DNA from 4 places in the Erwinia rhapontici genome. Region 1 is predicted to be linked to each of the others. Evidence: predicted binding sites of a transcription regulator. Region 1 holds the regulator's gene; each other region holds the start of a gene.
What was found. Region 1 encodes PurR, which represses purine synthesis genes. Its sites were predicted from a motif close to CANGCAAACGTTTGCNTG; they were not measured.
Positions count from the first base shown of each region.

Region 2: the regulator PurR is predicted to act here: its motif matches at 1,865-1,882, upstream of purL (phosphoribosylformylglycinamidine synthase).
Region 3: the regulator PurR is predicted to act here: its motif matches at 1,683-1,700, upstream of cvpA (colicin V production protein).
Region 4: the regulator PurR is predicted to act here: its motif matches at 1,572-1,589, upstream of LJN55_RS21280 (NCS2 family permease).

Region 1 covers NZ_CP085627.1:2,240,745-2,243,914, reverse strand. Annotated here, with positions in the region: gene LJN55_RS10570 (C40 family peptidase) at 108-980, shown strand; gene cydH (cytochrome bd-I oxidase subunit CydH) at 1,023-1,112, opposite strand; gene purR (HTH-type transcriptional repressor PurR) at 1,407-2,432, shown strand; gene punR (DNA-binding transcriptional activator PunR) at 2,429-3,170, opposite strand, start outside.
Region 2 covers NZ_CP085627.1:3,769,041-3,772,210, forward strand. Annotated here, with positions in the region: gene purL (phosphoribosylformylglycinamidine synthase) at 1-1,776, opposite strand, end outside; gene mltF (membrane-bound lytic murein transglycosylase MltF) at 2,047-3,170, shown strand, end outside.
Region 3 covers NZ_CP085627.1:3,483,615-3,486,784, forward strand. Annotated here, with positions in the region: gene purF (amidophosphoribosyltransferase) at 1-1,061, opposite strand, end outside; gene cvpA (colicin V production protein) at 1,098-1,583, opposite strand; gene dedD (cell division protein DedD) at 1,917-2,666, opposite strand; gene folC (bifunctional tetrahydrofolate synthase/dihydrofolate synthase) at 2,656-3,170, opposite strand, start outside.
Region 4 covers NZ_CP085627.1:4,609,812-4,612,981, forward strand. Annotated here, with positions in the region: gene LJN55_RS21280 (NCS2 family permease) at 93-1,442, opposite strand; gene LJN55_RS21285 (glutathione S-transferase family protein) at 1,900-2,562, opposite strand; gene soxR (redox-sensitive transcriptional activator SoxR) at 2,589-3,056, opposite strand; gene soxS (superoxide response transcriptional regulator SoxS) at 3,149-3,170, shown strand, end outside.

The sequences.
Region 1 (3,170 bases):
TGTTAAGAAGTTAGATTAGAATTGGCCTAACCTTCTGCATACCGCAGAAATCTCTTTTTTTACCGCGTTGCTGCTTTTTTGTAGCGCACAAACTGTTAATGGGAACGATGCGTTTACTCATCACGCTCTTCATACTGGCTTTCACTCAGCTGTTCTTCAACATGGCGCACGCATCGCCACATGCCCCTATTAATGCAAAACAGCAAAAAGCCGAAAGCAATACTGCACGTGTAGATGACCGCCGTAAGCGCCGCCCGGTAAAAGCCACTTCGACCAAAAAAGTCAAAGAACCTGTCAGTAAGAAAGCCAAAGAAACCGCTAAAAAAGAACCCTCTAAATCAGCACGGCTTCTGCTGGCAAAAAAACTGAAAGAGAAAGAAAAGAAAAAAACCAGCGTGGCCCCGGTGCGTAATGCGAAGGTGGAGAAGAAAACACTGAGTAAAAAACTCGCGGCCAGCAAAAAAGCAGATAAAAAACATTATGGTCGTCAACGCGCAGGCAGCAAAGCCACTGACGATGATAACGATGCTCTGAACGCCCCGCTCAAACTCAGCAAAGCGCATCGCGCTCGCTACCAGAAAGCACGTGAGACGGCGATGAACAAGCTGATGGGCCAGCTCGGTAAACCTTATCAATGGGGCGGCACCTCTCCGAAAACCGGTTTCGACTGCAGTGGTCTGGTGTGGTATGCCTATAAAGACCTGGTGAAGTTCAAGATCCCACGCACGGCTAATGAAATGTACCATCTGCGTGATGCGGCTTCGATTAAGCGCGATCAGTTAGAGAAAGGTGATCTGGTCTTCTTCCGTATTAACGGACGTGGCACAGCAGATCATGTTGGCGTCTATCTGGGTGGAGGGAAATTTATTCAGTCTCCACGGACAGGTAAAGATATTCAGGTCAGTGCGTTGAGCGAAGATTACTGGCAGGAACATTACATCGGTGCGCGCCGTATGATGACGCCTAAAACGATTCGATAATGCGTGTGGGTTCGGGAAGAGTTTCCTCCTCCCGTGCAAGAATTAATGCATTACCGCCGTAAAACTAAACGCAATAATCATCAGCAGTGAACCCACAACGGTCAGCGCCGTCATTTTCATATCAGTGTTCATTCTCTCTCCTCAATAACCTTGTTATTAGTAAGCCAACAGATTTTCCCACAGTTACCCGTAAAAATCTCGTTTTCTGTGCGCAGCCTTGTTAGAATTCTTTATTCCGTTGCGCAACACCGTTGGCAACGTGTAAAAGTCAGCACTGCATGTCACTCTACGGACGATTTTACCCCTTCCCGACCCTTTGAGACAGCACCCAAAATAATTCTGGTCGGGAAGGAATGGCTGTACCCAGGCAAACGTTTAACCAATTAGTTATCAAGATGTTACGATAACACCAGGAGTACGATTTTCATGGCAACAATTAAGGATGTGGCAAAGCGCGCCGGTGTTTCAACCACCACTGTGTCTCACGTGATTAACAAAACGCGCTTTGTAGCCGAAGAGACGCGCGAAGCGGTATGGGTTGCAATCAAAGAATTGCATTATTCCCCCAGCGCCGTAGCCCGCAGTCTGAAGGTCAACCACACCAAAACCATTGGCCTTCTGGCAACATCCAGTGAAGCGCCCTATTTTGCAGAGATCATTGAAGCAATAGAAAACCGCTGCTTTGCCAAAGGCTATACGCTGATTTTGGGCAATGCGCACAACGACCTGCAAAAGCAACAGGCCTATCTGTCAATGATGGCGCAAAAACGCGTCGATGGGCTGCTGGTGATGTGTTCAGAATATCCTGACACGTTGATTTCTATGCTGGAAGATAACCGTAATATTCCGATGGTCGTCATGGATTGGGGCGAATCACGCGGTGATTTCACTGATACCGTGCTTGATAATGCTTTTGAGGGTGGTTACCTGGCGGGGCGCTACCTGATCGAACGCGGGCACCGCGATATCGGCGCGATCCCAGGCCAGCTTGAGCGTAATACAGGCGGTGGCCGCCATGCCGGATTCCTGAAGGCACTGGCAGAAGCGGGCATCACTTTGCGCGATGAATGGCTGGTGCAGGGCGATTTTGAACCTGAATCTGGCTATCGCGCCATGCAGCAAATTTTGTCGCAGAAGCAGCGCCCAACGGCCATTTTCTGTGGCGGTGATATTATGGCCATGGGCGCGATTTGCGCAGCAGATGAAATGGGGCTACGCGTACCGCAGGATATTTCAGTGATCGGTTATGATAACGTGCGCAACGCCCGCTACTTTACGCCCGCACTGACCACCGTCCACCAGCCAAAAGAGCGTCTGGGCGAAACCGCTTTTGATATGTTGCTGGACCGTATTACCAGCAAGCGCGAAGATCCGCAAACCATTGAAGTTCACCCTTCACTGATCGAGCGTCGTTCCGTTGCCGATGGTCCTTTCCGCGACTACCGCCGTTAATCACTCACCTGCCACTGGCCAGGATGTTCGCTTAACCACTCTGCATTCAGGGTTTCTGTGCTCCCCAGATAGTCCAGTAACCAACTTAGCGCCGGTGAGGCGCTTTGTTCCGACCAGCTGAGATAACAGGGACTGTCGGGAAACGGGGACGTCAGCGTCACTTCTCCTAACACGCCTTGTTGCAGCCAGGGCTGGGCAAAATGACCGGGTACCATCCCAACACACAGCCCGGCTCGCAGGCAGTCAAACGCACTTTCCCAGTCAGGCACCACCAGCCGTCGTTGATTATCTAATGTCCACGTGGTGCGTTTCGGCAAGGCACGTGAGGTATCTTCCAGCACCAGCGATGGCCACTCACGGATTAACGTCTCGCTTAACGGTCCCTCATGGCTCAGCAGAGGATGTGACGTTTTCACCACGCAGCGCCAGTTAAGACTTCCCATATCACGAAAAGCAAAACGTCCTCGTACCGGGATCGCCTGAGTCGCACCGATCGCAACATCGACGCGACCGTCAGCCAGCGCATCCCACACACCGTTGAACACTTCCGGCATGATATGCAGTTCCATATCCGGAAAATGCCGGTAGAAATCCACGACCAGCTGCCGGGTGCGTGCCGGGCGCACAATTCTGTCGACCGCGATATTGATTTGTCCCCGCCAGCCGTTAGCCACCTGTTGACAGCGTGTGCGAGTGGCGAGCATTTTTTTGATAACAGCACGACCTTCTTCAATGAAA
Region 2 (3,170 bases), 1.5 Mb from region 1:
GAAATGGCTGTCAGCCAGCGACAGGTGCATCTCTTCGGTCGCTTCACCGATCACGGCGTACGGTGCGCGCTCACGTTTACACAGCGCATCAAACAGCGCCAGGCTATCCGGCGATACAGCCAGAACATAACGTTCCTGAGATTCGTTACACCACACTTCCAGCGGGCTCATGCCTGGCTCATCGTTAAGGATGTCACGCAGGTTGAAACGACCGCCACGTTCGCCGTCGCTCACCAGCTCCGGCATGGCGTTAGACAGACCGCCCGCGCCCACGTCATGGATAAACAGAATCGGGTTCTCTTCACCCAACTGCCAGCAGCGGTCAATCACTTCCTGGCAACGACGTTCCATTTCCGGGTTGTCGCGCTGTACGGAAGCGAAATCGAGATCCGCGTCAGACTGGCCTGAGGCCATTGAAGACGCCGCTCCGCCACCCAGGCCGATGTTCATTGCCGGGCCACCCAGCACGATCAGCTTGGCACCAATGGTGATTTCACCTTTCTGCACGTGGTCGGCACGAATGTTACCGATACCGCCTGCCAGCATGATCGGTTTGTGGTAACCGCGCAGCTCTTCGCCGTTATGGCTGTTAACGCGTTCTTCGTAGGTACGGAAGTAACCCGTCAGCGCCGGACGACCAAATTCGTTGTTAAATGCCGCGCCACCCAGAGGGCCTTCGGTCATGATGTCCAGTGCCGTCACAATACGGTCCGGCTTACCGAAATCTTCTTCCCACGGCTGTTCAAAGCCCGGGATACGCAGGTTAGAAACAGAGAAGCCGACCAGACCCGCTTTCGGTTTAGCGCCACGCCCGGTTGCGCCTTCATCACGAATTTCGCCACCGGAACCGGTCGCCGCACCCGGCCACGGAGAAATCGCCGTTGGGTGGTTATGGGTTTCAACCTTCATCAGGATATGCGCATCTTCCTGATGGAAATCATAGCGGCCCTGTGGATCGGCGTAGAAGCGCCCTACCTGAGAACCTTCCATAACGGCCGCATTGTCTTTATACGCTGACAGCACATGGTCCGGGGTTTTCTCGAAGGTATTTTTGATCATCTTGAACAGCGATTTCGGCTGCGTTTTGCCATCAATCACCCAGTCGGCGTTGAAGATTTTATGACGGCAGTGCTCAGAGTTAGCCTGAGCAAACATATACAGCTCGATATCGTTCGGGTTGCGCCCGAGTTTTTCAAACGCCGCCTGCAGGTAGTCGATTTCGTCATCGGCCAGTGCCAGGCCCAGTTTGATATTGGCCTGAACCAGCGCGTTGCGGCCTTCACCCAGCAGGTCGACGCTTTGCAGCGGTGCAGGCTGATGATGAGCAAACAGCGCATCGGCCTGGCTCAGATCGGCAAAGACGGTTTCCATCATGCGGTCATGCAGCAGTGCAGCCAGCTCTGACCACTGCGCTTCGCTCAACTGCGGTGCCTTCACATAGAAGGCCAAGCCGCGCTCAAGACGCAGTACCTGAGGGAGATCGCAGTTGTGGGCGATGTCTGTCGCTTTCGAAGACCACGGCGAGATAGTGCCAGGACGCGGAGTGACCAGCAGCAGGCGGCCTTCCGGGGTATGTTCAGCCAGAGAGGGACCGTATTTCAGCAGACGCTGCAAACGGGATTTTTCATCCTCGCTCAGCGGCGCGCTGACATCGGCAAAATGGACGTACTCAGCGTAAATATCACTCACCGGCAGGTGAGCATCCTGAAAGCGGGTCAGCAGTTTGTTAATACGAAATGCCGACAGAGCGGGCGAACCACGCAGAATTTCCATCATTAAAGATCTCTCGTCTCGAAGCGCCGGGCGACGCTTCATTGGGCGCAACAGGGGAAAACGGGCGGTATTATAGAGAATCCCCACCGGTTACGAAACCGTTTGCGCAGAATTAATCGCGATAAGGAATTGACTGAAAAACGCACAAAACAGGTGGATTTCAGTTGCGGAGCTGCGCGGAGTTGAGCAGAATGCCCCACGCTCAGGACCAATTATAGACAATAAATACTGCCATAGAAGACAGATACCTGAGAACCATCGAGAGATAACTATTTGAAACGCCTTAAATTTAATTATCTGCTGGTCGGGCTGATCACCGTGCTTCTTGCGCTGGCACTGTGGCCCTCGATACCGTGGTACGGCGGTTCGACCGACCGTATCGCACAGATAAAATCGCGGGGAGTGCTGCGTATCAGCACCATAAATTCTCCGCTGACTTACTACACAGTCAATCAATCCCCAGCGGGTATGGACTACGAGCTGGCGAAGCGCTTCGCCGATTATTTAGGGGCTAAGCTGGAAATCACCGTGCGTCCGAACCTGGGCGATCTGTTTGATGACCTCGAAGATGATAAAGCCGACATGCTGGCGGCAGGGTTAATTTACAATAATGAACGGCTGGCGCGTTTTCGTGCGGGTCCGTCTTACTATTCTGTTTCACAACAGCTGGTGTACCGTATCGGCGCACCACGGCCGAAAAATTTGGGCGATCTGAAGGGGCGCCTGACGGCGGCGTCAGGATCGGCTTATCTGTCGACCCTGCGTGAAATGAAAGCGCATCAGTACCCCGATCTTGACTGGGCGATCTCGACCGATCAAACGCCTCAGGGCCTGCTGGAAGCCGTGGCCGATGGCAAACTCGACTATACCGTGGGCGATTCCGTCACTATCGCGCTGATGCAGCGCATCCATCCACAGCTGGCAGTGGCTTTTGATATCACGGATGAAGAGCCGGTCACTTGGTATGTCCAGCGTGAACAGGATGACAGCATGAATGCCGCGCTACTCGACTTCTTTAATCAGATGGGCGAAGAAGGCGCAATGGCCCGTCTGGATGAGAAGTACCTGGGGCACGTCGGCACGTTCGATTATGTCGATACTCGCACCTTTCTGCGTGCCATTGACGGAACGCTGCCAGACTTCCAGCCACTTTTCGAGAAGTACGCGCAGGTTATTGACTGGCGTTTACTGGCAGCCATCTCTTACCAGGAGTCCCACTGGAACCCACAGGCCACATCCCCGACTGGCGTGCGTGGCCTGATGATGCTGACGCGCAATACTGCGGATAGCCTGAATGTCAGTGACAGGACCGATCCGGAACAGAGCATTCGTGGCGGCAGTGAGTATCTGGTGCGTATGATGGAAAAGGTACCGCCAACGATCCCTGAAGACGAACG
Region 3 (3,170 bases), 1.2 Mb from region 1:
TTAGCATTCAGCTTACGGCGAACCGCGCTGCGACGCAGGTGCTGACCTGGCATGATAAAGGTACGGCCGACATAACGGTTTTTCACAAAGCCCTGACGGTAGGGCTTGTCGAGAATACGCGCCATCTCCAGTGCGATATCGCAGGAGGTTTCAGGGATTGGAATCACCACATCGATATCCAGATCTTCCCACTCGCGGGCAATCTTGGCACCGAGTTTGGTGCCCATACGCACGCGGGCGCTGTAAACCGAAATCTTATCGAGGAACGAATCCGGGCGTGCAAAGTAAACGTACTCGAACAGGCACGGATTCCACTTTGGATTTTCAGCACACTGACGGGTGGACAGCTGGCCTTTCACGGTCACATACACCGCTTCGCCCGGTGCCACATCGCGCAGGAACTCAAAGCCAAGGGTATCCAGCGCCACGCTCTCTGAAGCCACCATATACTCGATACGGCCATCAGCCATAGCGCGTTTGCCGATCACCAGTGGACGAATACCGTTAGGATCGCGGAATGCCACCAAACCGTGGCCGATGATCATCGCCACGCAGGCATACGCACCGCGAACACGCTGATGAACCGCGGCAACGGCGGAGAAGATGTTCTCTGCTTCCAGCGGGTCATGCTGGAAACGATCCACTTCCTGCGCAAAGATATTCAGCAGGATTTCAGAATCAGAGGTGGTATTCACGTGACGACGACCCGTTTCGAACAGCTCTTTACGCAGTTCGTGAGCGTTGGTCAGGTTGCCGTTATGGGCAAGAGTAATACCGTAAGGGGAGTTTACGTAGAATGGCTGGGCTTCAGAAGCACTTGAGCTTCCTGCCGTGGGGTAACGAACGTGGCCGATACCCATATTGCCTTGCATACGTTGCATGTGGCGGGCTTCAAATACATCGCTAACCAGACCGTTTGCTTTGCGCAGACGGAAGCAATTCAATGCATCAATGGTAACGATGCCTGCGGCATCCTGCCCACGGTGCTGAAGCACCGTTAACGCGTCATAAATCGACTGGTTGACCGGTGCAAAACCGGCGATCCCGACAATACCGCACATATTGACATTTCCTCATAAGCCGCAACCCCGGTTCGATTACCGGGGCAAAAAACTCGACGTGCTTTTCAGGTAATCAAAAAACCACCTGATAATACTACTGAACTGAGGGATTAGCTGGGACTGTTGCCAGTCCGGACTCTTAGAAAAACCGGTGAATGTGTCGAGGAAAAACAGCATGGCTGAAACGATCAGCACACCGCGTAATGCCCCAAAACAGACGCCAAGGACTCTGTCGGTTCCCGACAGGCCGGTTTTTTCAACCAGCGAACCAATAACGTAGTTAACAATGGCCCCGACAATCAGGGTAGCAATGAATAACACCGCTACGGCGATTCCATTTCGAACCAGTTCGTCTTCAAATCCTGTGAACCAGACGGCAAGGAAGGAGTAGTAATGACTGGCGACAAAAAATGCGCAACCCCAGGTGACGAGAGAAAGAGCTTCCCGAACAAACCCTCGGATCAGGCTAACAAGAGCCGAAAAACCAATAACCGCAATAATGACGTAATCTATCCAGACCATGAACGCTTCCAGTGACCATGCCCCTGTATCAGCCGCTCTCCCCTTGTAAGCACAGGTGCAAGGGGATACTGCCTCAGTTCGGGGCGAATTCTAACAGAAAAAGAAAACGTTTGCGTAGCGTTTTACTGACGCGATTTAAATAAACGAGAACGCTTAAAAAAACCCCTTCCGGACACCGATTTCAACGGCCCGGACCCCACCACGCAATACCTTGATTTGCCAGCATCATCACGCACGACGCCCGGAGTGACGAGGTGTCGGCTCCGGGCGCAGGGTGATCATAGCTATCGCAATAATAGTCCGTCGCTGAGAGAAACAACGGACCAGAACGGCTTATTTAACACTGTACGGTTTAACAACTCCGCCCAGCCCCGAGATCCCCTGCAATGTGCCAACGGCAGCCTGCATTTTCGCTTTCGAAGCATCCGGCCCCACGTAAATACGGGTAATTTGCCCCTGTACCGGCGTGGACGGAACGGTAAAGGCGCGGTAGCCCGACAGGCGCAACTGTGCGACGATCTCATTCACTTTTGCCGCATTTTTCAACGCACCCAGCTGTACAACCCAGGCCTGCCCTGATGGCGCTGATTCCGTCACTGGTGGCTGGCTCTCAACAGGCGCCTCCACTTTCGGCTCAGGCTTCTCAACCGGTTTCGGTTTTTCAACAGGTTTAGGCTTCTCGATCGGTTTTTCGACCGGTTTAGGCTGCGGCTTCGGCTTTTCCACCACTTTCGGCGGTTGCTGCTGCGCAGGCTTCACCGGCGGCGGCGTCACTACCGTTGGCTGGTTATGAGACTGCGGCGCGGTGGAGCCGCTGTCGGCCTGCGAGGAGTTGTCGTTAGCATTGCTACCCGCACTGATCGCCGCCCCTGCCCCTTCCGGCGGTTGTGCCGGTAAGGTTTGCGTCACAGGCGGAACCAAATCGGTTTCCTGCTGGTCTTCGGGTTTCGGCACCAGAGGAATAGCCGCAAACTCTTCTTTATAGTGCTTCTTTTTACCATCGAGTAAGCCGGGCAGCACAATCACACCCAGCGCCACAATGATAATGGTTCCGACTAAACGGTTTTGAAACTTACTTGCCACTGCCGTTCTCCGTTTCCATCGTTTCCATGACCTGTGCCACGGTGTGGAACGAACCACACACCAGCACAATATCCTGTTCGGTTGCCTGTTGCAGCGCCTGTCGCCAGGCAAGCTCAACCGAGCCAAACGCCTGTGCACCCTCAAGATGCACCATCAGCTGTTCAGCGGTGGCACCGCGCGGACCGTCGAGCGGTGCACAGTACCAGTAATCCACCTGCGGCGAGAGGCATGCCAGCGTACCGGCAATGTCTTTATCATGCAGCATGCCTACCACCGCATGTACCTTGCCGTTGCGTGGCACTTCTGCCAGGCGCCCCGCCAGATAGCCTGCCGCATGGGGGTTGTGCGCAACATCAAGGATCACCCGCGGTGATTCGGCGACCGTCTGAAAACGACCGGGCAACATGGCCAGGTGCAGTGAACGACGGATTATTGCCTCATCAACGTTAAGCGGGGATGCACGCAGCGCCGCAAGTGCGGTAGCCGCATTCGGCAATGGGACTT
Region 4 (3,170 bases), 2.4 Mb from region 1:
TTAGGGAGACGATGAAAAACAGGATGTGCGTTAGGAAGGGAAAATCAGTGTCATCTTAAGGTGGGGCCAGCGATCCCGGCCCCGAAACAGAATTATATCGCCCAACCGCAGGCATAGAAAGCGACCAGCGCTACCGCAATAAGCACGGTGCCCACATTCAGCTTGCGCCATTCACCGGCAAAGATGCGGCCAATCACCAGTGAACCGAAACCGAGCATAATACCGGTAACGATGTTACAGGTCAGAACGATAAAGACGGCTGCCAGCAGGCCAGACATTGCATCAACAAAATCACTGAAATCGATTTTGGACACGTTGCTTAACATCAGCAGGCCGACATACATCAGCGCAGGTGCGGTGGCATAACCCGGAACCAGGTACGCCAGCGGCGACAGGAACAGGATCATCAGGAACAGCACACCGACCACGATGGCTGTCAGACCCGTTTTACCGCCTGCTGCCGTTCCGGCTGCCGACTCAATGTAAACGGCTGCCGGGGCCGCACCGACCAGACCTGAGAAAATGCTGCTCAGTGAGTCCGTCGTCAGGGCCTTGCCGCCATTGATAATCTGGTTGTCTTTATCCAGCAGGTTCGCCTGCCCGGCGACTGCACGGATGGTGCCGGTGGCATCAAATACCGCCGTCATCACCAGCGCCAGCACGCTTGGCAGCACCGCCGGTTTTAATGCCCCAAGGATATCCAGGCTAAACACCAGCGAGTTACCCTGCGCATCGCTCAGGCTTGGCATCGCGAACAACCCCTGATAGGTCACCGCCGGGTCGAAGATCAGGCCAAGCACCGAGATGGCAATAATCGTCAGCAGGATGCCACCAGGCACACGCAGCTTCTCCAGACCAAAAATCACCGCCAGCCCGACCAGCGTCATCACCACCGGGAAAGAGGGGAAGTGACCCAACGCAACCGGCAGGCCAGGCCCCGGGTTTTTCACCACCAGGCCCACACCGTCAGCGGCAATCAGCAGCAGGAACAGGCCGATGCCCACGCCCGTGCCGTGCGCCACGCCCATCGGCAGGTTACGCAATATCCAAGCTCGAATGCCGGTTGCAGAGATCAGGGTAAACAGGACGCCCATCAGGAACACCGCACCCAGCGCAACCGGTACGCTGATCTGCTGGCCCAGCACCAGGCTAAAGGCGGTGAATGCCGTCAGCGAGATCGCGCAGCCAATCGCCAGCGGCAGATTGGCCCACAACCCCATCAGCAGTGAACCAAAACCGGCCACCAGGCAGGTCGCCACAAAGACCGCCGTCGGCGGGAAACCTGCTTTGCCCAGCATCGAGGGCACCACAATCACGGAATAGACCATCGCCAGGAAGGTCGTAAGACCGGCCAGGATTTCCTGACGGACGCTACTACCGCGCGCAGAAATTTTGAACCAGGCGTCTAAAGAGCCGCTGGCCGGTTGAGAAGGAGCTGACATCGTAATCCCCTGAGATTTCTTATGAGTTATCGCTGCGTGGTACCCCTGTTTCCCAGCGGTAGTCGACGTTTGCATCCCTGGCGCAATATACGCGGTACAAAAACCTCAGGGCGAGGCGCAGACCGGATAAAGGCAAACGTTTACTATTCCACGCAAAAAACCGCCTAATTGCTGTGCTGATACTCGATATCATTCGCGTCGCAGGCGGGCAACGCCAACGCATCTGCGGCTTGAAGTATGACGAGTATTCCTGCGCAAACGATTATCCTGTGTTTAATGGTGCATTTTCAACACTTCTTCACGCATAAATTTGCATAATTATTGATTTGCACACACGTCTGCTATCAACGCTTATGAGGGTAACGGCAGTGCCGTGCGCACTCTAATAGCGCTTTCTTATGACGGCCTGCCGACGGTTGCGAGTTGAAACGTTTGTCACTCAAGAAAAGAAAAGCATTCAGTCGAGACGGACCTCACCGCCCTGTTGTAGCGCACGCTGCCAGGCAGCACGGCTTTGCACCTTCTGCAACCAGGCCTGAATCGCCGGGCTGTCGGCCGCGCCACCGCGCGCGGTGAGCGCCTGCAGCGGAAAACTCATCTGCACATCCGCAATACTGAAGCGGCTACCGGCGAACCATTCATTTTGGGCAAGATGCTGTTCGATGAACTGGCGATGGGTGGTGATCTGCGGGTCGAGGTAGCCCTTCTGAACCCCTTGACCAAAGGCGCTGCCGATGGGACGTAACAGCCAGGGCACCGGGGCTTTGCCCATCCGGCTAAAAATCAGTTTCATTACCAGCAGCGGCATCAGTGACCCTTCCGCATAGTGCAGCCAGTAGCGCGACTGAATCACCTCTTCTTCATCGAAAAGTTTCAGCAGACCTTCAGCGTCATACTGCGCTTCCAGATACTCCAGGATCGCGCCGGATTCGGCCACCACACGATTGCCATCGGTAATTACCGGAGATTTACCTAGCGGATGGACTTTTTTCAGGGCCTCAGGTGCCAGCATGCTCGCTTCACGCTGATAACGTTTGATCTGATAGGGCACGTTCAACTCTTCCAGCAACCACAGCACGCGCTGCGATCGCGAATTATTCAGATGGTGTACGGTGATCATATTCGCTCCTTAAAGCCTGAGTATAGTCAAACGCTCTTCACATCCAACAGTATCGCCCCAGTGCCCTGCTCGCTCAGGCGGTCGTTCGGGTTACGCAGCGGGCAGTCTTCCATCGACAAACAACCACAGCCGATGCAGCCGTCCAGATCGTCGCGCAGGTGCGTCAACGTTTCAATGCGTCTGTCCAGTTCGTCACGCCACTGTTGCGACAGCACCGCCCACTCTTTTGTCGTCATGCGCTTGCCCGGGGAATACTGCATCAGGCTGTCGCTGATAGTCGCAAGTGGGATGCCGATACGCTGGGCAATCTTGATCACCGCCACACGCCTCAGCACATCACGCGTGTAGCGCCGTTGATTTCCGGGGTTGCGGAAACTACTGATTAATCCTTTGCTTTCATAGAAATGCAGCGTCGAAACCGCCACACCGCAACGCTGTGCCACATCGCCGGGGGTCAGCTCGCGCTTGTTGGGATTACTGATACTTTTTTTCATTTAGCGCTTTACCTCAAGTTAACTTGAGGAATTATACTCAGCCTCCATTGAGATCGCGACCTATTGACGCAGAGACCTGGGAGAAAAAGTGTATGCATGACGACATCATCAGCA